3 regions of the Exiguobacterium sp. TDN 0502 genome follow, and region 1 is predicted to be linked to each of the others. Evidence: riboswitches for the same ligand, from Rfam matches in the RefSeq annotation. Region 1 holds a riboswitch; each other region holds the start of a gene.

Region 1 (8,127 bases):
TCCAGGCACAAGCACAATTTACGAATCGGGATGATGCGATGGCATATGTCGATCGATTACGGGAGGAATATCAGTCATGACAGTCATTCAAGTACGTACAGCAGAACAACATCAAGCCGTCCGGATGATCCGGGAACGTGTCTTCGTCGAGGAACAGGGCGTACCACGCCATCTTGAATACGATACACACGATGAGACAGCGATTCATCTGCTTGTCCTCGATGAACAGAGCCGTCCGGTCGCGACAGGTCGTACACGTCCGTATGACGATCAACGGATGAAAGTGGAACGTGTCGCGACGCTGTCGACAGCCCGAGGAAAAGGATACGGTGGCGAGTTGATGCAAGCAATGGAACGTGTCGCACGACGTGAAGGGAAACAACTGTTGACGCTCGGTGCACAAGTCCAAGCAATCCCGTTCTACCAAGGACTCGGATATACGATCGTCTCTGATGAATTCGACGATGCAGGTATCCCGCACCGGACGATGGAGAAAAAAATGTAAATCATTTTGAAAGAAATCCTGCAAAAAGGGTTTCTTTTTTTTGTTTTCTATGTATATATATAATTCATAATGAATTTTTATACAGACAGATGAATTAAAAACCAGGAGGGAATTATACATGTCGAAACAAAAATTGATCTTAGCGTACTCTGGGGGACTCGATACATCGGTAGCCATCAAATGGTTGAGCAAGGACTATGATGTCATTGCCTTGTGCATGGATGTCGGGGAAGGAAAAGATTTATCCGTCATCAAAGAAAAAGCACTTCTCGTCGGAGCAATCGAATCGATCGTCCTCGATGTCAAAGAAGAATTCGCCCAAGAGTTCGTCTTGCCGGCCCTTCAATATGGCGCCCATTACGAAAATGCCTATCCGTTGATTTCAGCGCTCTCACGTCCGTTGATCGCAGAGAAGCTCGTCGAAGTCGCGCATCAGCATGGTGCAACGGCTGTCGCACACGGCTGTACCGGAAAAGGGAATGACCAAGTCCGGTTCGAAGTTTCGGTTGCAGCGCTTGATCCATCACTCGAAGTCATCGCACCGGTTCGGGAATGGAAATGGTCACGGGAAGAAGAGATCGCCTATGCGAAAGAAAACAACGTGCCGATTCCAATCAACCTCGACAGCCCATATTCGATCGATATGAACCTGTGGGGACGGAGTAACGAATGTGGTGTCTTAGAAAACCCATGGACAGAGCCACCGCAAGACGCTTACGCGTTGACGGTAGCACCGGAAGACGCTCCGGATCAGGCGGAAGAAGTCATCATCGGTTTTGAAGCAGGCGTTCCGGTCTCGATTAACGGAACGACGTATCCACTCGCAAAACTGATCACGGAACTGAACATCATCGCTGGAGCGCATGGCGTCGGACGGATTGACCACGTTGAGAACCGTCTCGTCGGCATCAAATCGCGGGAAGTCTACGAGTGCCCAGGGGCAACAGTTTTACTGAAAGCACATGCTGCACTCGAGACGATCACATTGACGAAGGACGTCGCTCATTTTAAACCGTTACTCAGCAAACAATATGCAGAAACGATCTACAACGGTCTCTTCCACGCACCGTTGACGAAAGGTCTGAAAGCTTTCTTGACGGCAACACAGCAGGATGTCACGGGAGAAGTTCGGGTCAAACTGTTCAAAGGAAACGCAACCGTGACGGGTCGTCAGTCGGCTGTCTCACTCTATGATGAGAAACTTGCGACGTATACAAAAGAAGATGCGTTTGATCATGAAGCAGCAAAAGGCTTCATCAAATTGCACGGGCTTGCCGTTTCGACGCATGCGAGCGTTCATCGTCAGGCGGGTGTGACGAAATGACCAAACTCTGGGGCGGACGTTTTACGGAAAGTGCTTCCGCTCAAGCGGAAGCCTTCGGAGCATCGATTGCATTCGATCAAAAATTAGCGAGCGTCGATTTAAAAGGCAGTCTCGCACATGCACAGATGTTGTTCGAACAAGGAATTCTTGACCAAGACGAGTGGTCGCACATCGAGCAAGGACTAAAGCAACTGGAAGTGACGTTAGCCGACCATTCCTACACGTTAGCGGATGAGGACATTCATATGAACCTTGAGCGTTTGTTGACGGAACAGATCGGTCCGGTCGCAGGGAAACTGCATACGGCACGGAGTCGAAACGACCAGGTCGCAACCGATTTGCATCTATGGATGGAGCAGCACGTCGAAGCGTTGACGACGGCATTACGCGAACTTCAATCTGTCATCACGGAACAGGCCGAGCAACATATCGAGACGGTCATGCCGGGGTATACGCATTTACAACGGGCACAACCGATCTCGCTCGCGCATCACTTGCTTGCGTACTTCTGGATGTTCGAACGGGACGTCGAACGGTTGACGGACAATCAAAAACGGATCCGGAAATCACCGCTTGGTGCGGGCGCGCTCGCTGGGACGACGTTCCCGATCGACCGTTTCCGGTCTGCCGAGTTGCTCGGTTTCGAGTCGATCTATCCGAACAGCCTCGATGCGGTCTCCGACCGCGACTTCGTCATCGAATACCTCGGGATCGCTTCGACCGTCATGATGCATCTCTCGCGTTTTTGTGAAGAAATCATCATTTGGGCGTCACAGGAATTCGGCTTCATCGAGTTGTCCGATGCCTTCTCGACAGGGTCGAGCATGATGCCACAGAAGAAAAATCCGGATTTCGCTGAATTGATTCGCGGGAAAACGGGTCGTGTCTACGGCAACCTGATGGGCTTCCTGACGACGATGAAGGCATTACCACTCGCTTACAATAAAGACATGCAAGAGGATAAGGAAGGGGTCTTTGATACAGCAGATACCGTCCTTCAGTCCGTCCAAATCTTCACCGGAATGATTGAATCCGCGACGTTTAAGACCGAAGCGCTCAAGAAGGCGACAATGCAAGACTTCTCGAATGCAACGGAACTCGCCGACTACCTCGTAACGAAAGGCATACCATTCCGGGAAGCGCACGAAATCGTCGGGAAGGCTGTCCTTTACTGTGTACAGAAGGGCTGTTTCCTGAAAGATTTGAACCTCGAGACGTATCAAACCTTCCATCCGGATATCACGGAAGAAGTCTATCCGCTCCTCGATCCGGTTCAAGCAGTAGCCCGCCGGACAAGTTACGGCGGTACAGGGTTTGCTGCCGTTTCGGAGCAACTCGAACTCGCAAAACAGCATCTTGCGAATTGACGGATTTTGAAAAAAATCAGTCAAATGACTGGATTTAACAAAAGATGTCTGCTATAACTGTAACTAACAACCGACAGATAGAGGCGCGGACGACATGAGTAGCATCATTCTTGAAGGCAAGCATGCCGAATGATGTGAAAGGGGAAGTCCGCCGAAGTGAACGAGAAGATGCTTCTTCTTATTTGCTGGTACAACGGTTAAGATCCGTTGTACTGCCGAAACCGATGTTTCGGAGCGCTATCTTACGTAAAAGAACGAACGACTTTGTCTTCGTTTGTCCGATCGTGATAACGACGGGCCGTAGGAACGCTCCTACCGGCCCGTCGTTTTTTTCTGTATCGGGACAAAGGAGATAGGATTGTGACAACTGTACTTAAATTTGGTGGAAGCTCGGTTGCGACTGTCGAACAGATTCAGTCTATTGCGAATTATTTGAAGAGTCGCGCAGCCGAAGGTGAAAAACTCGTCGTCGTCGTTTCGGCGATGGGCAAGATGACGGATTCTTTGATCGCACAGGCGCAAGCCATCACGGACCGCCCTGAGCGACGGGAACTCGATCGACTGCTTGCCATCGGAGAAGAACAGACGATTTCATTACTCAGCATCGCCCTCAACTCGCTCGGCGTCAAAGCGTTATCGCAAACGGGCGCACAAGCGGGAATCAGTACGATGGGATTGCATACGAAAAGTAAGATCAAACAGATTGATGGAGATCTGTTACGGCAAAAACTCGAAACGTACGATGTCGTCATCGTCGCCGGTTTCCAAGGGGTTAATGAACTCGGGGACGTCACGACACTCGGACGGGGCGGATCGGATACGACAGCAGTTGCCTTAGCTGCAGTCCTTGATAAACGCTGTGAAATCTATACCGATGTCGACGGTGTCTACACGGCTGATCCACGAATCCATGCCGCTGCTCAACCAATTCCGCACATTTCATATGATGAGATGATGGAGATGAGCGCCCTCGGGTCGAAGGTCATGGAAATGCGGAGTGTCGAGCTCGGGAAAAAATACGGCGTACACATCTTCGTCGGGAAAACACTTGAATCGAAAAGGGGAACATGGATCATGGAAGCGACGGAAACAATGGAACAAAAAGCGGTCACGAGTGTCAGCGTGACGAAGAACGTCTTGACGGTGTCGATCAAGCACGTACCACAAACGAACGCGGCAGTAGCCGATATCTTCGAACTGTTATCGAACCGCCACGTCAACATCGACATGATCAGTCAAACGACGTTCGACAGCGACATCTTCTTATCGTTCTCATGTCCACTCGATGAGGAAGAGTTCCTCGATGAAGCCTTAAAAGACATCATGGATCGCTTCACGACAGCGAAGGTCGATCGCCATAATCAACACGCGAAATTGTCTGTCGTCGGAATCGGAATGCGCGATGCGACAGGTGTTGCTTCGAAATTGTTCGCAATCTTCCGAGCAGAGAACATCCCGTTCTATCAAGTCACGACGTCAGAAATCAGCATCTCATACACGATTGCACAAGACGATATTGAACGGACGGTTGCAGCGATTGCAAACGCGTTCGAGTTATAAGGAGGAAAACAGGATGTATCACGTAGCCGTCATCGGAGCAACCGGCGCCGTCGGTCAAAAAATGTTACAAGTACTCGCAGAACTGGACTTCCCGGTCAGCCGCTTGTCCGCTTACGCTTCTGCTCGTTCAGCAGGCAACACGGTGCAGTTCAAAGGAGAAGATATTACGATCCAAGCGCTGACGCCAAACATCACGGAAGACGGAATCGATGTCGCGTTGTTCGCAGCAGGCGGAACGATCAGTGAGCAATATGCCCCGTTACTAGCTGAAAACGGAACACTCGTCGTCGATAATTCAAGTGCCTTCCGGATGCAGGAGACGATTCCACTCGTCGTGCCAGAAGTCAATCCGCAAGCGATTCAAGCAACGAACCGCTTGATCGCAAATCCGAACTGTTCGACGATTCAATCCGTCGTCGCGTTAGCACCGCTCCAGTCACTGGGATTCGAACGGATCAACTATACGACGTATCAGGCCGTATCCGGTTCTGGTCAAAAAGGAATCGAGGATCTGGCACGCGGGGCACGCGGAGAAGAGCCCGTCAATTATCCACATCCGATTCACGATAACATCTTGCCGCATATCGATGTGTTCCTTGAGAACGGCTATACGAAAGAAGAGCAGAAGATGATTGATGAAACACGGAAAATCTTCAATCTTCCAGCATTACCAGTCAGTGCGACGTGCGTCCGGGTGCCGGTCACGAATTCTCACTCGGTTGCAATCAACGTCACGTTTACACAACCGACGACGGTTACAGCAATCCGTGAAGCACTGGAAGGCGCACCGGGCGTCGTCCTCATCGATGATGTCGCGAATACACGTTATCCGATGCCGCTCGACGCAAGCGGGACGGACGACGTCTACGTCGGTCGGATTCGACAAGATGATAGTCTCGCGAACACATTCCATCTCTGGTGTGTAGCCGACAACATCCGAAAAGGTGCCGCGTCAAACGCCGTACAAGTCGCACGCCAAGCCATCGAACAGTCGATTCATTCATAACAAAGGAGGAGTTCTTCATGTTCAAAGGAGCAGGTACAGCGCTCGTCACACCATTTAATGAAGCAGGCGAGTTGGATCTACACGTATTCGAACGCTTGATCGAGCAACAACTCGCAGCGGGGATTCAGGCACTTGTCGTCGGAGGGACGACAGGAGAAGGTTCGACCTTAACGAATGCGGAATTCGAACAACTCCTGACGACTGCCGTTCAAGTCACAGCAGGACGAGTACCCGTCATTGCCGGAACGGGTTCGAACAACACGGCAGTAACAATCGAGAAGACGTTACTCGCAGAACGCCTTGGTGCGGATGCAGCGATGCTCGTCACACCGTACTACAATAAAACATCACAAGCCGGTCTCGTCGCGCACTTCACGGCGGTCGCTGATGCAACCGAATTACCGATCATGCTGTACAACGTTCCGTCGCGGACAGGCGTTGCAATCGCAGTCGAAACCGCAGTGACGTTAGCACGTCATCCACGCATCCAAGCGTTTAAGGAAGCGAGTGGAGACGTCAGCTTCATGGGCGAACTGATGGCAGCGATTCCGGAAGACTTCGCGGTCTTCTGTGGAAATGACGATCAAATCCTGCCTTATATGGCATGGGGCGCACAAGGTGTCATCTCGGTCCTCTCGAATCCGTACCCGGCAGAGACACAAGCACTGGCTGAATCCTTACTGGCACAAGATCTCGTGACGGCGCGCCGGATTCAGGCAGACTTGTTACCGGTCATCGGTGCCTTGTTCAGCGACGTCAATCCGATTCCAGTCAAAGCATCGCTTGAAGAACTCGGCTTTGCAGTCGGTGCGCCGCGCTTGCCGCTCGTCCGTCAATCGGAAGCCGGTCACGCGCACTTACTCGAAACGATGCGGGCTTACAAAGGAGTGGTTCGATGAAACTCGCGTTACACGGTTATGGGGCGACAGGACAATACGTCGTCGAACTCGCACCACAAAGTGTCGTGGCAATCGTTGACCGGACGAAGTCGTCGGATACGATTGCATCATACGCAGAACTAACGGAGATGGCAGAGGAAGTCGATGCAATCATCGACTTCTCACATCCGAGTTTGTTACCGGATCTGCTCGCATATGGGCTGGCGACCAAAACACCACTCGTCATCGCGACGACTGGTTTTTCGGAGGCAGAACTGGCATCGATCAAGGACGCCGCAAAAGAAATTCCGATCTTCCAGTCGTACAACATGTCGTACGGCATCGCGATGGTGCAGCAACTGCTGAAGACACTCGTACCACTAGCAGGAGCGTATGACATCGAATTGCTCGAGAAACATCACAACCAAAAAGTCGATGCGCCAAGCGGAACGGCGGAGTTGTTATTGCAAACGATTCAGACGGCACGTGACGTCACACCGGTGTATGACCGGTCTCAAACGCGGCAGAAGCGAGAGACGAACGAGATCGGGATGCACGCGATGCGCGGTGGAACAATCTTCGGAGAACACGAAGTCTTATTCGCCGGTGTCGACGAATTGATTGAAATCAAACATACGGCATTATCGAAAAAAGTATTTGCTTCTGGTGCGATCAAAGCAGCTGAGGCACTCATTCAAAAAACAGCGGGACTCTATACATTAGAGACGCTCTACACACAGGAGGATTCACATGTTACTCACTGATGCTTACGAAATTGCTAAATTCATTAAAGATGCTAAAAAACAAACACCGGTTAAACTCTACGTGAATGGTGACTTGGCGGGCTTGACGATCGAAGGCGCAACAGCGTTCGGATCAGATGAATCAAAGATTTTCTTCGCGGATGCAGGACTTGCGGCTACTTTCTTAGAAAAGTATTCAGATCGCATCACGGATGTTCACGTGGAGTATGACCGTCGCAACAGTGCGGTACCAATGCTTGATACACGTCACTTGAATGCGCGCATCGAGCCAGGTTCATGGATTCGTGATCATGTCGTCATCGGTGATAACGCAGTCGTCATGATGGGTGCGATCATCAATATCGGTGCATCAATCGGAGATGGTACAATGATTGATATGAACGCTGTCGTCGGTGCACGTGGGACGATCGGGAAAAACGTTCATGTTGGCGCAGGTGCCGTGGTCGCGGGTGTCCTCGAACCACCTTCAAAAACACCTGTCATCATTGAAGACGGTGTCTTGATTGGTGCAAATGCAGTCATCCTTGAAGGCGTCAAAGTCGGTAAAGATGCCGTCGTCGCTGCTGGTAGTGTCGTCACAGAAGACGTACCTGCTGGAAGTGTCGTTGCTGGAACACCTGCACGTGTCATCAAACAGAAAGATGCGAAAACAGAAGAGAAGACGCAATTGGTGGATGATTTACGTTCACTCTGATTGACGTCGAAGAGGAGGAAAACACATGG
Region 2 (8,127 bases), on a different contig from region 1:
ATGATCCTTCCACGCTTCCTTGATGAATTTTGCGCGACCTGAGCCGACGCTGTACATCTGATAACGGAACGGATTCTTTTTATAATAATCTTGGTGATATTCTTCAGCTGGCCAGAACGGTTTTTCCGGACGAATCTCTACCGCGACCGGACGTGAGAAACGTCCTGATGCGTCAAGCGCTGCTTTTGAACGTTCCGCCGCTTCACGCTGTGCTTCATCGACATAAAAGATTGCTGGCTGATACGATTCACCACGGTCATTGAATTGACCACCACCATCTGTCGGATCGATTTGGCGCCAGAAAATCTCGAGTAATTCTTCATACGTGATGACGGACGGATCGTACGTCACTTCGACTGCCTCCAAGTGACCTGTCGTTTCCGAACAGACCTCTTTATAAGTCGGGTTCTCTGTATGACCACCGGTATATCCTGAAATGACCTGCTCTACCCCATCATATTTATGGAATGGCTTGACCATGCACCAGAAACAACCACCTGCAAATATTGCTTTTGCCATCTATCTTCCCCTCCTCTGTATATGACTATTTTACCTCGTTCAGAGAATGGACTCGACTTTCCTGCTCATTCAATCCTCCGGGTTCGCTTTTAGGCGACGCATGACGAAATAGATGGCCGCAAAGACAAGGAGAAGTCCTCCAAGCGAATACCAGATGTTATTCAACCGATAAATCATTTGGTACAAGGCAAGTGTCACAAGCAATAACGCAATCGGTAAGAAGGCCCGCTTAAAGTGATACCAGTAGTTCATGAAGATCGCCTCCTGTTTTTCTTTCATCTTACCTGATATATCCTCCCTTCTGCGAGAAGATTATTCAGCCTGACGGTACTCCTCCTCAAGATAGGTCCGGTACTTCGTTTCCCAGGCGTTTAGCGACACACGCCATAAAAGAACCGTCAGTACGACAAGGAATCCGGTAATCGGCCAAAACCAGTTGGAGACGATGCCCGAGATAGAAGCGAGCCCGATCTCTGAAAATAGAACATATGTCCAGACGATGGAGGCACAAAGTAAGATCGAGACCGGGATTGCGTATTTCCATGGGACGAGTTCGACCGCGTGGCGCCGATTGACTCTTCCCGTTTGAACCGCCGGATACCGGTAACCCATGAACACCATGAACGCGACTTCGATGGCAAGGAGAATGCCGTATCCGTGAATGTAGCTGATTCCGTGATTCCAGCCAAATAACTGTCTGAAACCGAAGACGAACAGATAATAGGCGAACACATGGAAAACGATGACGATTTTCGCAGCAATCGCCGGAATCCGTTTCATGAAAATCCCCATCAAGACGATAACGAGAATCGGAATGTTGAAAAATCCTGTGAATTGTCGGATCAAACTCCATAAGCCATCCGGTGCATACATCAAAAATGGCGCGATGATGAAGGAAATCAGGGCTACGATAGACCCGAACCATTTACTGACACGGATCAGGTGCTCATCACTTGCCCCTTTCGCAAATACAGGCTGATAAATGTCGAGTACAAAAAGCGTTGCGATACTGTTTAGCAACGAGTTGAATGAACTGAAGACAGCTCCGAGCAAGACCGCTAAAAAGAATCCCATGAGTGAGACAGGCAACAACTCGGTAATCAGTCGCGGATAGGACAGGTCCCCGCTCGTCAACGTATTCCCATATAAGTGATAGGCGATGATACCGGGAATCAGCATGAAGACCGGAACGAGTAACTTTAGGAATCCTGTCATCAAGACACCCTTTTGTCCTTCTTTTAGATTCTTTGCTCCGAGGACACGCTGGATGACATATTGATTCAGTGACCAGTAAAATAAATTGGCAAATAAAATACCTGTAAAAATCGAAAAGAATGGGACGGCATCCGTCGAACTGCCGATGGCGTTTAATTTCTCAGGCTGTACAGTAGCGATCGTCTTCATCCCCTGCACTAGACTTCCGTCACCGAGAGTAATGAACCCAAGAATCGGAACAAGAAATCCAACAAAAACGAGCCCGATCCCGTTAAGCGTATCGGAGACGGCAACGGCACGTAATCCTCCGAAGATCGCATAAATCGCTCCGATGATTCCGACGATCCAGACGACTACCCATAACGACTGTGTATAGCTCAAACCGAATAGTTCTGGCACGTCAAACAGCTGCAGGACAGCGATTCCGCCCGAATAGAGCATTGATGGAATCGTCACACACATGTAACCAAGCAAAAAAAGCAGGACCGTCATCCGGCGAACCGTTTCGTCATACCGGTGACTTAAGTATTCCGGTAACGTCGAGATCTCGAGACCTAAAAATTTTGGAAGCAGATAGATGGCCATGATGATCGCAGCAAACCCAGCGGTGACTTCCCATGCCATACTGGACATGTTCCCCATGAAGGACTGTCCATTCAGTCCAATCAACTGCTCTGCTGATAAATTCGTCAACAGCAAGGAACCGGCAATAAAAATACCACTCAATCCCCGACCTGCTAAAAAGTATTCATCGGCGCCCTGTGTTTTTCCCCGGGTCAACCGGTACGATATGTAAGCAACCAATAACATAAAAAAAGCAGCGGAACCTAGTGTAAAGAACAGTTCAGATGTCGTCATGCTTCTCCTCCTCATCTCCCATTTCAAATGCTATGCATGAATAAGTATTCATGTATTCCTTTTTTATACTTTTTTAAAACTATATTCTAGAAAACGTTTTCATGAACGGAAACAAAAAACCACCTTCTTTGTGAAGGTGGTTCCTATATTAGGATTGACGAGGATGTTCCGGGAAGTCCATCTCGTCATAACGAACGATCGACGTCCGGTTTTTGAATTTATGTCCCAACCAGAAAGCAAGGAATAATGGAATACCAATATACGTCGCGGCAATTCCGACCCAATCAATCTGGTCCGCGAGGAATGCCGCATAATTTTGACCGACGATGACAAGGAAACAAAGACCGAACGCGAACAACGGACCGAATGGGAACGCCGGTGCCACGTAAGGTAAATCGTTCAATGAGTGTCCTTGAGCGACGAATCCTTTACGGAAACGGTAGTGGCTGATCGCAATTCCGAGCCACGCGATGAATCCGGTCATCCCGGAAGCGTTGAGTAACCATAGATATACCTGTCCACCAAACATCGATGTCAGGAAACAGAGCGCACCGATCGCCCCTGTTGCGAGCAGGGCATTACGCGGTACACCGTTTTTTGAGACTTTTGCGAACAGCTTCGGCGCGTCTCCTTGACGAGCCAATGTATAGAGCATCCGCGTCGATGCATACATCCCCGAGTTTCCGGCAGATAGAACCGACGTCAAGATGACGGCGTTCATGAGTGCTGCTGAGAAGGCAAGACCCGCTTTTTCAAAGACGAGCGTAAACGGACTAACCGCGACGTCCGTAATGTCATTTGAAACGAGATTCGGACTCGTATAAGGAATGAGCATACCGATGACGAAAATCGCAAAGACGTAGAAGAGTAAAATACGCCAAAAGACTTGTCGAACGGCCTTTGGCACATTCTTTTTCGGATCTTCCGACTCACCCGCTGCAATTCCGACGAGTTCCGTACCTTGGAAGCTGAATCCGGCAACGAGGATGATACCGATGACGGTAGGAATCCCGCCGACGAATGGTGCGTCACCCAGTGCGAAGTTTTTGAATCCGACTGGCGGCTCCGATGTGAAGACACCGAAAATCATCGCGACACCAACGACTAGGAAAACGATGACCGTAACGACCTTGATCATCGCAAACCAATACTCGGCTTCCCCGAATCCTTTGACGGAGAAGTAGTTCAAGCCGATCATCAGTACTAGGAATAAAGCACTGAAATAAAATCCTGGAACGTCCGGGAACCAGTACGTCATGACGATTTGTGCTGCAACGAGTTCAACCGCAATCGTGACTGCCCAGTTGTACCAGTAGTTCCAGCCTAAGGCAAAGCCGAATGATGGATCGACGAATTTCGTTCCGTAAGTCGAGAAGGAACCGGCGACCGGCATATACGCTGCCATTTCTCCAAGACTCGTCATCAGGAAATAGACCATCAGACCGACGATGGCATAGGACAGGAGTGCACCGCCCGGGCCTGCCGCTGCCACGGAAGCACCGGACGCGATGAAGAGTCCTGTTCCGATAGCTCCACCAATGGCGATCATCGACATGTGACGGGCTTGCAGCCCCCGTTTTAATCCTTCGGCCGTCGAATCCGTTGTTTGTTTGACATCTAAATTGTTCATTTCGTTCGCTTCTCTCTGTATGAATTTTTGTGAGAGGACACTTTTTGAATGAAAAAACAAAAAGCGCCCTCATCTTCCAGATGGAAGATGAGAACGCAGCATAATAAAATGGATGCGCCTCATTCTACCGTCGTGAAAGATAGCTCTCCACAAGTGAGTGATACCCGACTTGTGACAGTATTAGACCTATTTGATCTAATCCCAATCGATCATCTTCAAAGCGATGACTGATTTCGGCAACTCTCCCTTTCTGATTACCTCATTTGCCGCTTGACGACATCCGTAACCGTACTCTTGAGAACTGCAACCTCCATCCCACTGGTTGAGTGAGAACTGATTTAATTTTGTATTACTACGACATAGTACACAAGCCGCCACGAAATTGTCAATTCCCTTTTTCGAATCTCGAGGAGTCGATGGTAAAAATCCGATAGGTTTAGTACACTAAATGGTAGAAGTCCACTGAGAGAAAGGATGCTGCTTGCATGCCACAGGAACGTGATTTGCTAACTTACCGACTCGAGGAACAGATGCGTGTCATTCTTCGCACCCTTCGACGTGAACTGAATCGTTTGTTTGAAGGAACAGCGACCCGCAGTGAATTTTTCATTTTACGGAGTCTGTCGGAAAACGGTCCCCAACGTCCGACCCTTCTCGCCGAACAGTTTGAACTGGCGACCAGTCAGGTGACTGCCTTGACGGATAAGTTATATAAACAAGGATACGTGACACGGACTCGTTCAACGGAAGACCGCCGATCCATCGTCCTTGCCTTGACAGATGACGGGGAACGCGCATTTCGAGAGCTCGAAATCGTCCGCAAAAACTATCTCCATGACCGGTTTGGTACATTGACGGAAGAAGAACTCGAGACGATGGTACAGGTTTTTGATAAAATCTTACTGACGATGGACGAAGATACTGGTTCGTCCTCTTCATAAAAAACGGTAGATTTCCTACCGTTTTTTATTTTTTCTAAACATTTATCCCTGTCTAACCGTTATCTAGATGAGTATACTGGAAGTATATATATGGAAATCTGTTAGCTGGGGGAGTTGGGAGGATTTGTTGTCCATTATGAATCAATTCATTATTAATTTTTGTTTGCTCTTTACAACGATTACTCTCTTGTTCTTACCGTTTCGAAATCAACCACGTATTTCGATACACTCCAAATGGAGCACCCGGATTATTCTCGGAGCCGTCTCTGGTCTGATTGCCGTGTTACTGATGTTCAACGGTATTCAAATTGATGTCGCCCGTGTTGACCTACGCATCATTCCCGTCGCGATCGCCATGCTGTTCGGTGGTTTCCCTAGTGCCATCGTGGCAGGTGTCATGATAATCGGTACCCGTTACGTGTTGACGCCGGTTGATCAAATGGAGGGATTCTATTTATCCACACTGATTATTTCCATTTTCATCGTGACGATTGGGATGCTACGCCGGTTCGTTCACGTTTCGATGCGATCTTTTCAGTTGATGGTGCTGATCGGCATCCTTTACTCATTACCTGCTATTTATGTGTTGACACATAGCTGGTCGACATTCATTAAAATTTCGGTTGCTTATGTCTTCTTTCATCTGTTAGCAGGCTTCGTTGCCTTTCGTCTGTTGACGGAATTACGCCGTCACTTCGAAAACATTCAGTACCAACAAAAACTCGCGATGACCGATGCCTTGACGGGGCTGGCTAACCGCCGTCGTCTCGATGACTCGCTCTCCCTGGTCAATTCCGCCGACCAAGGGTACTCCCTCGTATTGATTGATATCGATTTCTTCAAGCATGTCAACGATACATATGGTCACGACGCGGGAGATGACGTGTTACGCCAACTCGGCATGACCCTCGCCTCCTTGACGCGCCCTGACGATCTCGTCGGACGCTATGGCGGAGAAGAGTTTTTAATCATCTTACCGAACACTTCTGCTAAAGAAGCACAGAAGATAGCAGAGCTTGCCCGCATGACGGTCGCCCGGAACCTGTTCCCGACAGCGGATATACCTGATTTACAGATTACGATTTCACTCGGAATCGCGCATTCCAGCGGCTCGCATACATCTCTTGAAGCGTTACAGCAGGCGGATAAAGCGTTGTATTATTCAAAAGAGAGCGGGCGGAACCGCAGTACGATCTATACGAAAGAACTCGCGTTCCAACACGCCTGAACATGAGACACTTCCAATGTGGAGTGTCTTTTTTTACGCACTCATTGCGACTCTTTCGGAAATCCGATGCTCTCTACGGTTCCAAAGACGATCATCCGGCTTAACTGATCCGCCATATAAGTCGCCGGATAAGGGCGTCCGTTACGTAACCAGGAAATCAACAGCCCTAACTGCCCACCGATGACGTAGTTCAACAGTAAATCCCGATCGACGAAGGTCGCATCCCGTGAAATCTGTGATTGAAAGACCAGGCGGTAGTTTTCCTTTAACGTATCGAGAAAACGGGAGATGAATGTTTTGATCGGTCCTTGTACGAGCATCGTTTGGTAAAACAGCTCATTCTCTTCGATATGGATGAACAGACGAGCAAAATAACGGCTTACCTGCTCGACGGTTGGAAACACCGTTGCTGTTCCCGTAATTCGAATCGCCTGCCCCAGCGCAGCCATTTGCTCCTCGACGATTTGATCGAGTAAATCATACTTATCCGTATAGTGCGCATAAAAGGTCGACCGGTTCACCCCTGCCCCATCCGTCAACATTTTTACAGTGATACTTGAAAAGCTGTGTGCCTTTAACAATCGGAATAATTCTAGTGTAATACGGTCACGTGAACGTTTTGGTCGTGGATCTCGGCTTTGATTCATTTGCATTTTCCTCCTTTTTCAGTCCATGAATCCGTTATCATCTACTTTTCCGACATTTTGTCGGAAATTGTCGGTTGTTTGTTATCTAACTATCCATATAATTAACTATATTAATTACTCCTCCCCCAGAGGAGTACTTTTTTTGAATCGATTGTACACAAGAAAGGAATGTAAACACACCCATGAGTATGAAAAAACTATTGATCATCAACATCGTCACACTCATCGTATTGATCGGTGGTGGTGTCGTCGGATACTACTATTACGATCAAGCGACAAGCTACGTTAAGACAGACAACGCGAAGATTGACGGAAAAATGATAACGGTTGCGAGTCCGAGCGCCGGGAAACTGACAGATTGGTCAGCAAAAACAGGCGAATCGCTCGACAGCGGCGCAACACTTGGTCACATCATGACAGCACAAGCGGGTCAAAAACCAACAGATCTTTCTGTTTCCATGCCTGCAAAAGCAACGATCGTTCAGTCGATGGCGACAAAGAACGGCTTTGTCGGTGCCGGTACACCACTTGCTTATGCATTTGATTTAAATAACCTTTGGGTCACAGCAAATATCGAAGAAACGGAAATCGACGAAATCAAAGTCGGACAAGCCGTCGACGTCTACGTCGACAGCTATCCTGATACGACACTTTCCGGTGAAGTCGAGCAAATCGGGATGACAACAGCTTCAACGTTCTCGATGATGCCTTCTTCAAACGGAAATGCGAACTACACGAAAGTCGCACAAGTCATTCCAGTTAAAGTATCACTTTCGCAAGAAAAATCACTCGACATTCGACCTGGTATGAATGTGACCGTCCGCATTCATAAGGATTAAGGAGGGACGTTCATGTCTACGACCTTCTTGTTCGGATATAGTGCGTTCACGATTCTAATCATTATCGGCGTCAACTGGATCGCCCGCCGGAATCGTCAATCCGACATCGCACTGGCTACGGATGGACCGACACTTGAGGAATCTCTCGAGACGGAACCGACGATGACCGTGACACCAGCAGTCGCAGCACCGCCAAAACAAGTTTCAACCGAAAATGTCAGCATTCCAAAAGTATTGACGGTCTTATTGA
Region 3 (8,127 bases), on a different contig from region 1:
TCATGAATTCGTTAACTATTTTTGAACAGGCGATCCGTGACCTCCCCGACGATCGTACCTTGCGGCGGGACGAATTATGGACACCTGACTTTTTATTACAACAAGAAAAACAATTAGCCATTTATTATTCTCCGATTGGCGAGTATGTAAACACAGAAGCAAAGGTCGTCATCATCGGGATCACACCCGGCTTTGATCAGATGCGGATTGCGTTCGAGGAAGCGACTGATGCACTTCATCATGGCGCTTCTGTGGAGGAAACGGCACGGCTCGTCAAGTATACGGCAAGTTTTGCCGGAACGATGCGCCGTAATCTCGTCCAAATGCTTGATGCACTCGGTCTTGCACCTTTACTTGAAATCGATACAAGCGCTAGCTTGTTCCACGAACATCAAGATTTATTACATCCAACCTCACTATTGAAGCACCCTGTCTTTTATCGCGAAAAAAATTATTCCGGTCATCAACCAAAAATCGGTCGCAGTCCTTTGTTAAAACATTATGCCGAGGAACATTTTGTGGCAGAAATCAATCAGTTGCATCATCCTGTATTACTTATTCCACTCGGGCGTGTCGTCGAAGCACAGGTACGGAGTTTGATCCATGACGGAAGAATCGAGCCACACCATCAGCTGCTTTCCGGTTTTCCGCATCCATCCGGGGCAAACGGTCATCGCAAAAAACAGTTCGAAGAAAATCAAGCGTATCTGACAAAACAGCTGATTCAATATTTCGCTCAATAGAAGCATTTTCCGTTAAGTTTTCAGAAAATATGGTTGAACCCATTCCGACAGACATGATAAAGTGGGCATAAGAACAGAATATGACTATTCTATCGATGAGGTAGAGGCGCGATTTCAATCAGTACTTGGTCCGAGGATGACAACGAAGACGACTACAGGAAAGGTGACATCGCCGAAATGACAGTATGTGTCGAGCATGCCGTTGTTGGTCGATTCGGGAAACACCCGATCGATTGCCATACATATTTCTTGTATGGAGCGCTCCAATTCGGCTAAGAAAGACGCATCCAGCGAGGGTGTCGGCTTTGTTGCCGGTGCCCTTGCTTTTTTGTATGCCGCGGGGTCTCATCTTTAAGTTATCTATTTTAAAGAGGAGGATATTTTTCATGGTTAACTATTCAGATTCCATCATTGCTCTCGTCCCTGCCTTATTGGCTATCGTACTGGCCATCTTTACGCGAAAGGTCGTTCTTTCGTTAGGTGTCGGCATTCTCGTCGGCGCTCTGCTACTCCATCGTTTTAATCCGATCGATACGGTGACGTATCTCGGTAAGAACATCTTCAGTCTGTTTTGGGCGGATGGCGCCTTGAACGAGTGGAACGTCCTGTTACTCGTATTCTTACTCTTGCTTGGTATCTTGTCTACGCTGATTCAAACATCAGGTGGTGCCCGTGCCTTCGGTGAATGGGCTGCTACACACGTCAAGACAGCACGCGGTGCACGATTAGTTGCCTTTGGTCTTGGTATCTTGATTTTCATTGATGACTATTTCAACAGTCTGGCTGTCGGGAATGTCAGTCGTCCATTAACGGATCGTCGTGGCGTATCGCGTGCGAAACTAGCCTACCTGATTGATTCGACCGCTGCGCCGGTCTGTGTCATTAGTCCGCTCTCCAGTTGGGGAGCATTCATCATCTCCATCATCGCTGGTATCCTAACGACACATTCGATTACGGATTACTCTGCCTTCAGCGCTTTCATGATGATCGTACCGTTAAACTTCTATGCCATCTTCGCTCTTCTGTTAACACTTTACATCGCTTATTCCGGTATCTCTGTCGGACCGATGAGACAACATGAACTGCGTGCCGCTAAAGGCGAACTCTTCGATGCTTCGAAAGGAACACCGATGGGGATGGCAAAAGAGGTGACTGAACATACGAACGGAAAAGTCCGTGATCTTGTCGTTCCGATCATCGTCCTCGTCATCGCTACGATTAGTGCGTTACTCGGCACCGGTGCCCAAGCCCTTGCTGCCGACAACCGCCCGTTTACTTTGATCGGTGCCTTTGAAGCGACGGACGTCACCCGTTCCCTCGTCGCTGGTGTCGTCATTAGTTTGATCGTTGCCTTCCTGATGCTGATCGGTCGTAAGATTCCAGGACGTGATTACCGCGCAAGTATCGTTGCGGGTCTTCGTTCGATGTGGCCGGCTGTCGTGATTCTTTTGTTCGCATGGACGATCATCGCTGTCATCGGTGACATGAAAACCGGCGACTACCTAGCGAGCTTCGTCAGCAACTCAATCTCTGCTTCCTACTTGCCGTTCTTGCTGTTCTTGATTGCCGGTGTGATGGCATTTTCGACAGGAACAAGTTGGGGTACATTCGGCATCATGTTGCCGATCGGTGCAGATCTCGTCATGGCCGTTGATGCGTCACTATTGCTTCCGACACTTGCTGCTGTTCTTGCCGGCTCCGTCTTCGGTGACCACTGTTCACCAATCTCGGATACAACGATTTTAAGTTCAACAGGAGCTGGGTCCCATCATATCGATCATGTTACGACACAACTTCCGTATGCGCTGGTCGGTGCCGTCACGGCTGCTGTCGGCTATTTAGTCGTCGGCGTAACGGAATCATCGCTCTTCGGATTCATCGGTGCCCTCGTGACATTCATCTTGTTCGTCGTCGTCTTGAACGTCCTCTCGAAAAAAGGTGAGACGGCTTCTGATTTACAAACGGATTAATGTAAAATGGTACGAGAAAAAGCATTGGATGCGCGCATCCAATGCTTTTTTTGATCCTACTCGTTTTCACACCATCAATAGACACACATCATTTGCGAATGCTACCGGGTCCTCAAGCGGGAGTCCTTCAACAAGCAAGGCTTGCTGATACATCAACTTTGTATAGCGTTCGAATTTCGAACGATCGTTTTGATACGCTGCTTCAAGAGACTCAAATACGCTGTGCGACGGGTTCAACTCGAGAATCTTGACCGCTTCTACCCCTTCGTTGTTCGGCATCGCCTTTAAGATTTTCTCCATCTCGATCGAAACGGCGCCGTCCGTCGCAAAGCAGACCGGATGGGATTTCAGTCGTGTCGATGCTTTGACTTCCTTGACCTGTCCACTTAACACTTCCTGCATCGCTTGGAACATCTCAGCTTGCGCATCCGTCGTCTCTGCTGCTTCTGCTTCGATTCCTAAATCACTGCTCGTCACCGACTTGAACGTCTTCTCGCCATACGTCACGAGCATCTGAATCGCGAACTCGTCAATCTCTTCCGTGAAGTACAAGATGTCGTATCCTTTATCACGAACGAGTTCGGATTGCGGTAATTTATCCAAACGATTCGTACTCTCACCAGCAGCATAGTAGATATGCGCCTGATCTTCCGGCATCGCTGCGACGTATTCCGAAAGTGTGATCAACTTCTTCTCCTTCGCTGAGTAGAAGAGGATCAGGTCCTGTACCTGTTCTTTATGCATGCCGTAATCATTGTACATACCGAACTTCAGCTGACGTCCGAACGCTTGATAGAACGTTTCGTACTTCGCGCGATCTTCGCGTAGGAGTGCTTCAAGTTGTGTCTTAATCTTACTTTGAATGTTTTTTGCGATCAGCTTCAGTTGACGATCGTGCTGCAGTAACTCACGCGAGATGTTGAGCGATAAGTCTTCCGAGTCAACCATGCCTTTGACGAAACTGAAGTGATCCGGCAACAAGTCGCTGCATTTTTCCATGATCAGGACACCGTTGGCATAAAGCTCGAGTCCTTTTTCAAATTCCTTCGAATAATAATCGTACGGTGCCTGCTCCGGAATGAATAGAATCGATTGATAACGAACCGCGCCGTCGACACTGATATGAATGTGTTTCGCCGGTGTGTCGAAACCATATCGCTTCTCTTGATAGAAGTTCGTATAATCCTCGTCCGTCAATTCCCGTTTGTTCTTCCGCCAGATCGGCACCATGCTGTTGATCGTCTTGACGACCTCGACCTCTTTCGTCTCGTCACTACCTTCGACCGGTTGGCGTTCGATTTCCTTCATCTCGATCGGATAACGGATGAAATCGGAGTATTTCTTGATGATGCTACGCAAGCGGTACGTCTCAAGGTACTCGTCATACGATTCTTCGTCCTCGTTCGCTTTGATGTGGAGGGTGATCTCTGTTCCGACCGTTTCTTTGTCGACTTCCTCGATCGTATAGCCTTCGACACCACGTGACTCCCATTTATAGGCGACCTTACTACCAAAAGGTTTCGTGACGACAGTGACGACGTCAGCAACCATGAACGCGGAATAGAATCCGACACCGAACTGACCGATGATATCATGACCGTCTTGCGCTTCATTCTCAGCCTTGAAGGCAAGCGAGCCACTCTTTGCAATCGTTCCTAGATTTTCTTCGAGCTCTTCCTTCGTCATTCCGATTCCCGTATCACGAATGACGAGCTGGCGTGCTTCTGTATTCGGTTCAATCGTAATTTTGTAGTGTTCCTTCTCGAACGAAATCGTCTCGTCCGTCAACGCTTTATAATACATCTTATCCATGGCGTCACTGGCATTCGAGATCAATTCGCGTAGAAAAATCTCCTTATGCGTATAGATGGAATGAATCATCATCTCAAGCAACCGTTTTGATTCCGCCTTAAATTGTTTCGTTTCCATGCTACTTCAGCCTCCCTTTTTTAGCACTCAATCATATAGAGTGCTAATTCATCTCCTATTATTAGGGAGTTCGAAATATCTGTCAATCTCCTTTTTGGGCGTACCTTATGACTTCTTCACGGACGATCGCTCCGATTCGGTATAGATGCTCTGCTGCCCCATATGTGCCATGACTGACGCCATTTTCATCCTTTCGATTACCAAGACCGATGAACTGCTCACTTGGTTTGAAGTGGAGTCCGACGACGGGAAGCTGAAACTGTGATGAAAAGCCGATTTGAAAACTTGCGTCCGGATAATCCGGCGCTTGATAAGTCGTCCAGTCAATGTCTGGTTCAAGCTTCGCAAATCGTTCCGTATGTTCCTTGCCGAGCAGGATGATTCCCTTTAACGAAAACAGCTCGAGAAGACGCAATAAAAACGTTTGTCCAAACGAACTGTCTTCTAACACTCCCCGTTCTTTAATCGCTCCCATATAGTGCTGCGTCGGAAACGGGAAAAAATCCAGATGAATGACCGGATCAGACGTGTCCTCGTAAAGCGACGCACCAAATCCGTTCAAAAACCCTTCGAGTTTACCTCCCCCCGGTCGACCGAACCAGGTCCGGTACACATTCGGTTGTTTGAAGTAGTGATTGAAGCGCCGGATGGAATCCGTCAATATCTCTTCCTGTAGGTAATCATCCCATGTCATGGACTGCGGACGTATGAAAAGCGGGCCGTGTTCGTCAAACCGTAACGCGCCCGTCCGGTCCAAAAACTGAGATCGGGATGGATTCGTCGCGACTGTCACCCAGCTACTACGTGTCGCGTCACCAAACCAAAGAACCGGTGTCGTTCGGTCAATCAGTTGATCAGCAAACGCTCCTTTTTCAAGCATCATTTGATACTGGGCGGCTTCTCGTAATAATTTTTTTGCAAGTTGCCATTGGTCGGATGTCAGCGTTCTCATCTCCTTCTGTACAGCGGTTATGCTGTTGTAGATGTACCCCCTCTTCTCGATCACTAGACGCATCGATGGGTTTAAGCACGATTTCTCAGGGAATGTTTCATAAGGTGAACGATAACTTTGGGAGGGATTCAGCAATGGGTAGACTTGATCAAAAAGTAGCTGTCATTACCGGTTCAGCAACAGGGATCGGACAAGCGACCGCACTTGTATTCGCAGAACAGGGAGCAACGGTCGTCTGTGCCGATGTCTCACTTGAAAAAGCACAACAAACGGTGGAACAGATTACACAACACGGTGGAAAAGCGGAAGCCGTCCATGTCGATGTCTCAGACGTCGAGAGTGTTGAACAACTCGCGAAGCACATCCAAGAGACATACGGTACGGTAGACGTCCTCTTCAATAATGCCGGAATCGATGAACAAGGCGGAAAAGTCCATGAATACCCAATTGACCTCTTCGATCGAATCATCGCTGTCGATTTGCGTGGTACGTTCCTCGTCAGTAAATTCTTGATTCCACTCATGCTCGATCATGGCGGTTCAATCATCAACACGTCATCGATGTCAGGGCGAGCAGCTGACTTGAACCGGTCTGGTTATAACGCGGCGAAGGGCGGGATCGCGAACTTCACACGTGCAATGGCAATCGATTATGCGCGTCATGGCATTCGTGTCAATTCGTTATCACCGGGAACGATCGAGACACCACTCATCGATACACTCGTCGGTGAAAAGGAAAAAGAGCAGGGCAAACAGTTCCGCGATGCGAACGCTTGGATCACCCCACTCGGTCGACTCGGCAAACCACGCGAGATGGCAACGGTCGCCCTCTTCCTCGCGTCTGATGACAGCTCGTATGTCACAGGTGAGGACATCACGGCAGACGGTGGCATCATGGCGTACACATGGCCGGGCGAAATGCTGATCGACTCGAAATGGAAAGATGAAGCAGAAAAAACCGAATGAGCAACGCAGGACTGACTCAAAAGTCAGTTTCTACACAGATAAGGGTGGCAGAATGATGATCTGCCACCCTTATCTCGTAAAAAAGAATGACTCATTACGCGCCACTCCTACAGGAAAAAGCGCATTTTTGCGCTGTCAGAGACAAACAAGACCCGCTTTCCTGCTTGAACGAAGCAGGAAAACTGGCTTGTGTCTCGTCTGAGGAAAGGGCGTGAAAAGACGCGTCATTCTTTTTTGAGTCAACCCCTTTTCTTTCATCTCAAGACGTTCAGTAGCGTGAATTATTTTCGGAATTCGTTTACCTCCCTGAAGTATTTTTTACAGGGTACAGGATAGGTAAAGGGGGAAAAATTCATGCAAACAGCCATTACTTACTTACAACGATGTCTTCAAATTCCAAGCGTTAATCCGACGGACGGCGAAGAGGCCGTCGCACGTTATGTGTACGATGTCCTGATCGACCATCAGATTTCAACAGAATGGATCGAAGTCTCACCGAAACGGATTTGCCTCGTTGCAACCGTTCCTGCAAGCGAGGAGGTTTCACGTCCTGCCGTACTCGGATTATCCGGGCATCTCGATACGGTTCCGGTTCAAGGAGATGGCTGGACGAAAGATCCGTACGGTGGTGAAATCGAAGACGGACGCATCTATGGTCGCGGGGCTTCCGATATGAAATCAGGTGTCATGGCGATGGTGCAAGCGCTCATTCAATACAAGGAACGTCAGGACCGTCCGAACACCATCAAACTTTTGATTACGTCGGACGAGGAAAACGGGATGACGGGAGCGCGTCATTTGACGGAACAAGGGCATGCGGATGATTTAGATGCTCTACTGATTACAGAACCGACGAGCGGGATGATCGGTTACGCACAGAAAGGAGTCGTCGGGATTGAAGTGACGTGTCGCGGGAAAAGTGCGCACAGTTCTGCCCCGCAACTCGGACGGAATGCGATTGATGACGTCTATCGTGTCATCCAGGAAGTGAAGTCGGAGCGCTTTTCGATCACGTTGAATCATCACCCGGCACTTGGTCCGGTCGTGGCGTCAATCACCTCGATTTCAGGAGGGGAAGGACCGAACGTCGTTCCGAGTCAGGCTTCGTTTTATATGGACATCCGGACGATTCCTGGCTTCGGCCGGGAAGATGTGCTTGCTGCCTTTACAGCTATCGAACGTCGTCTTGTAGCAGAAGATCCTGATTTCGCAATGAATGTGACCGTCATCAAGGATATTCCGTCATGTGAAACGGACGAACAGGCGCCTTTCTTACAACAGGTCGCAGATACGATGGAACAGATCAGCGGCGTAACACCGCGAAAAATCGCGATTCCAGGTGGAACGGATGGTGCGATGTTCAGTCAAGCGAAAAAAGCATTTCCAATTGCGATCGCTTCTTTTCATGATTTCCGTCTTGCCCATCAAGTCGATGAATCGATTCCGTTATCGGAATATGAACAAACGATTGCGTTTTGCTTCAACTTGATCAAAACACCATTACATCAATCACTTCCATCGCTTTAAACAAAAAAGGGACGACATTCGGGTGTAATACCTGAAAGTCG

Evidence for each region. A riboswitch is a leader RNA that binds a small molecule or an ion and turns the genes downstream of it on or off. The one in region 1 is predicted to bind lysine.
Region 2: it holds a riboswitch for lysine, as region 1 does, so the genes downstream of both, ACRPK8_RS09310 (amino acid permease) here and ACRPK8_RS14010 (aspartate kinase) in region 1, are expected to answer to the same signal.
Region 3: it holds a riboswitch for lysine, as region 1 does, so the genes downstream of both, ACRPK8_RS13015 (Na+/H+ antiporter NhaC family protein) here and ACRPK8_RS14010 (aspartate kinase) in region 1, are expected to answer to the same signal.

Annotation. Positions count from the first base shown of each region.
Region 1 is NZ_JBOZGJ010000016.1:42,301-50,427, forward strand. Features, by position in the region: gene ACRPK8_RS13990 (alanyl-tRNA editing protein) at 1-80, shown strand, start outside; gene ACRPK8_RS13995 (GNAT family N-acetyltransferase) at 77-505, shown strand; gene ACRPK8_RS14000 (argininosuccinate synthase) at 624-1,829, shown strand; gene argH (argininosuccinate lyase) at 1,826-3,196, shown strand; lysine riboswitch at 3,267-3,444, shown strand; gene ACRPK8_RS14010 (aspartate kinase) at 3,557-4,756, shown strand; gene ACRPK8_RS14015 (aspartate-semialdehyde dehydrogenase) at 4,770-5,762, shown strand; gene dapA (4-hydroxy-tetrahydrodipicolinate synthase) at 5,780-6,661, shown strand; gene dapB (4-hydroxy-tetrahydrodipicolinate reductase) at 6,658-7,404, shown strand; gene dapD (2,3,4,5-tetrahydropyridine-2,6-dicarboxylate N-acetyltransferase) at 7,391-8,098, shown strand; gene ACRPK8_RS14035 (branched-chain amino acid transaminase) at 8,124-8,127, shown strand, end outside.
Region 2 is NZ_JBOZGJ010000007.1:94,838-102,964, forward strand. Features, by position in the region: gene msrA (peptide-methionine (S)-S-oxide reductase MsrA) at 1-519, opposite strand, end outside; gene ACRPK8_RS09300 (hypothetical protein) at 589-771, opposite strand; gene ACRPK8_RS09305 (solute:sodium symporter family transporter) at 832-2,592, opposite strand; gene ACRPK8_RS09310 (amino acid permease) at 2,741-4,222, opposite strand; lysine riboswitch at 4,355-4,543, opposite strand; gene ACRPK8_RS09315 (MarR family winged helix-turn-helix transcriptional regulator) at 4,708-5,163, shown strand; gene ACRPK8_RS09320 (diguanylate cyclase) at 5,327-6,391, shown strand; gene ACRPK8_RS09325 (TetR/AcrR family transcriptional regulator) at 6,433-7,038, opposite strand; gene ACRPK8_RS09330 (HlyD family secretion protein) at 7,221-7,877, shown strand; gene ACRPK8_RS09335 (DHA2 family efflux MFS transporter permease subunit) at 7,890-8,127, shown strand, end outside.
Region 3 is NZ_JBOZGJ010000013.1:74,517-82,643, reverse strand. Features, by position in the region: gene ACRPK8_RS13020 (uracil-DNA glycosylase family protein) at 3-743, shown strand; lysine riboswitch at 837-1,015, shown strand; gene ACRPK8_RS13015 (Na+/H+ antiporter NhaC family protein) at 1,130-2,713, shown strand; gene htpG (molecular chaperone HtpG) at 2,780-4,642, opposite strand; gene ACRPK8_RS13005 (hypothetical protein) at 4,725-5,657, opposite strand; gene ACRPK8_RS13000 (SDR family oxidoreductase) at 5,729-6,559, shown strand; gene ACRPK8_RS12995 (M20 family metallopeptidase) at 6,914-8,086, shown strand.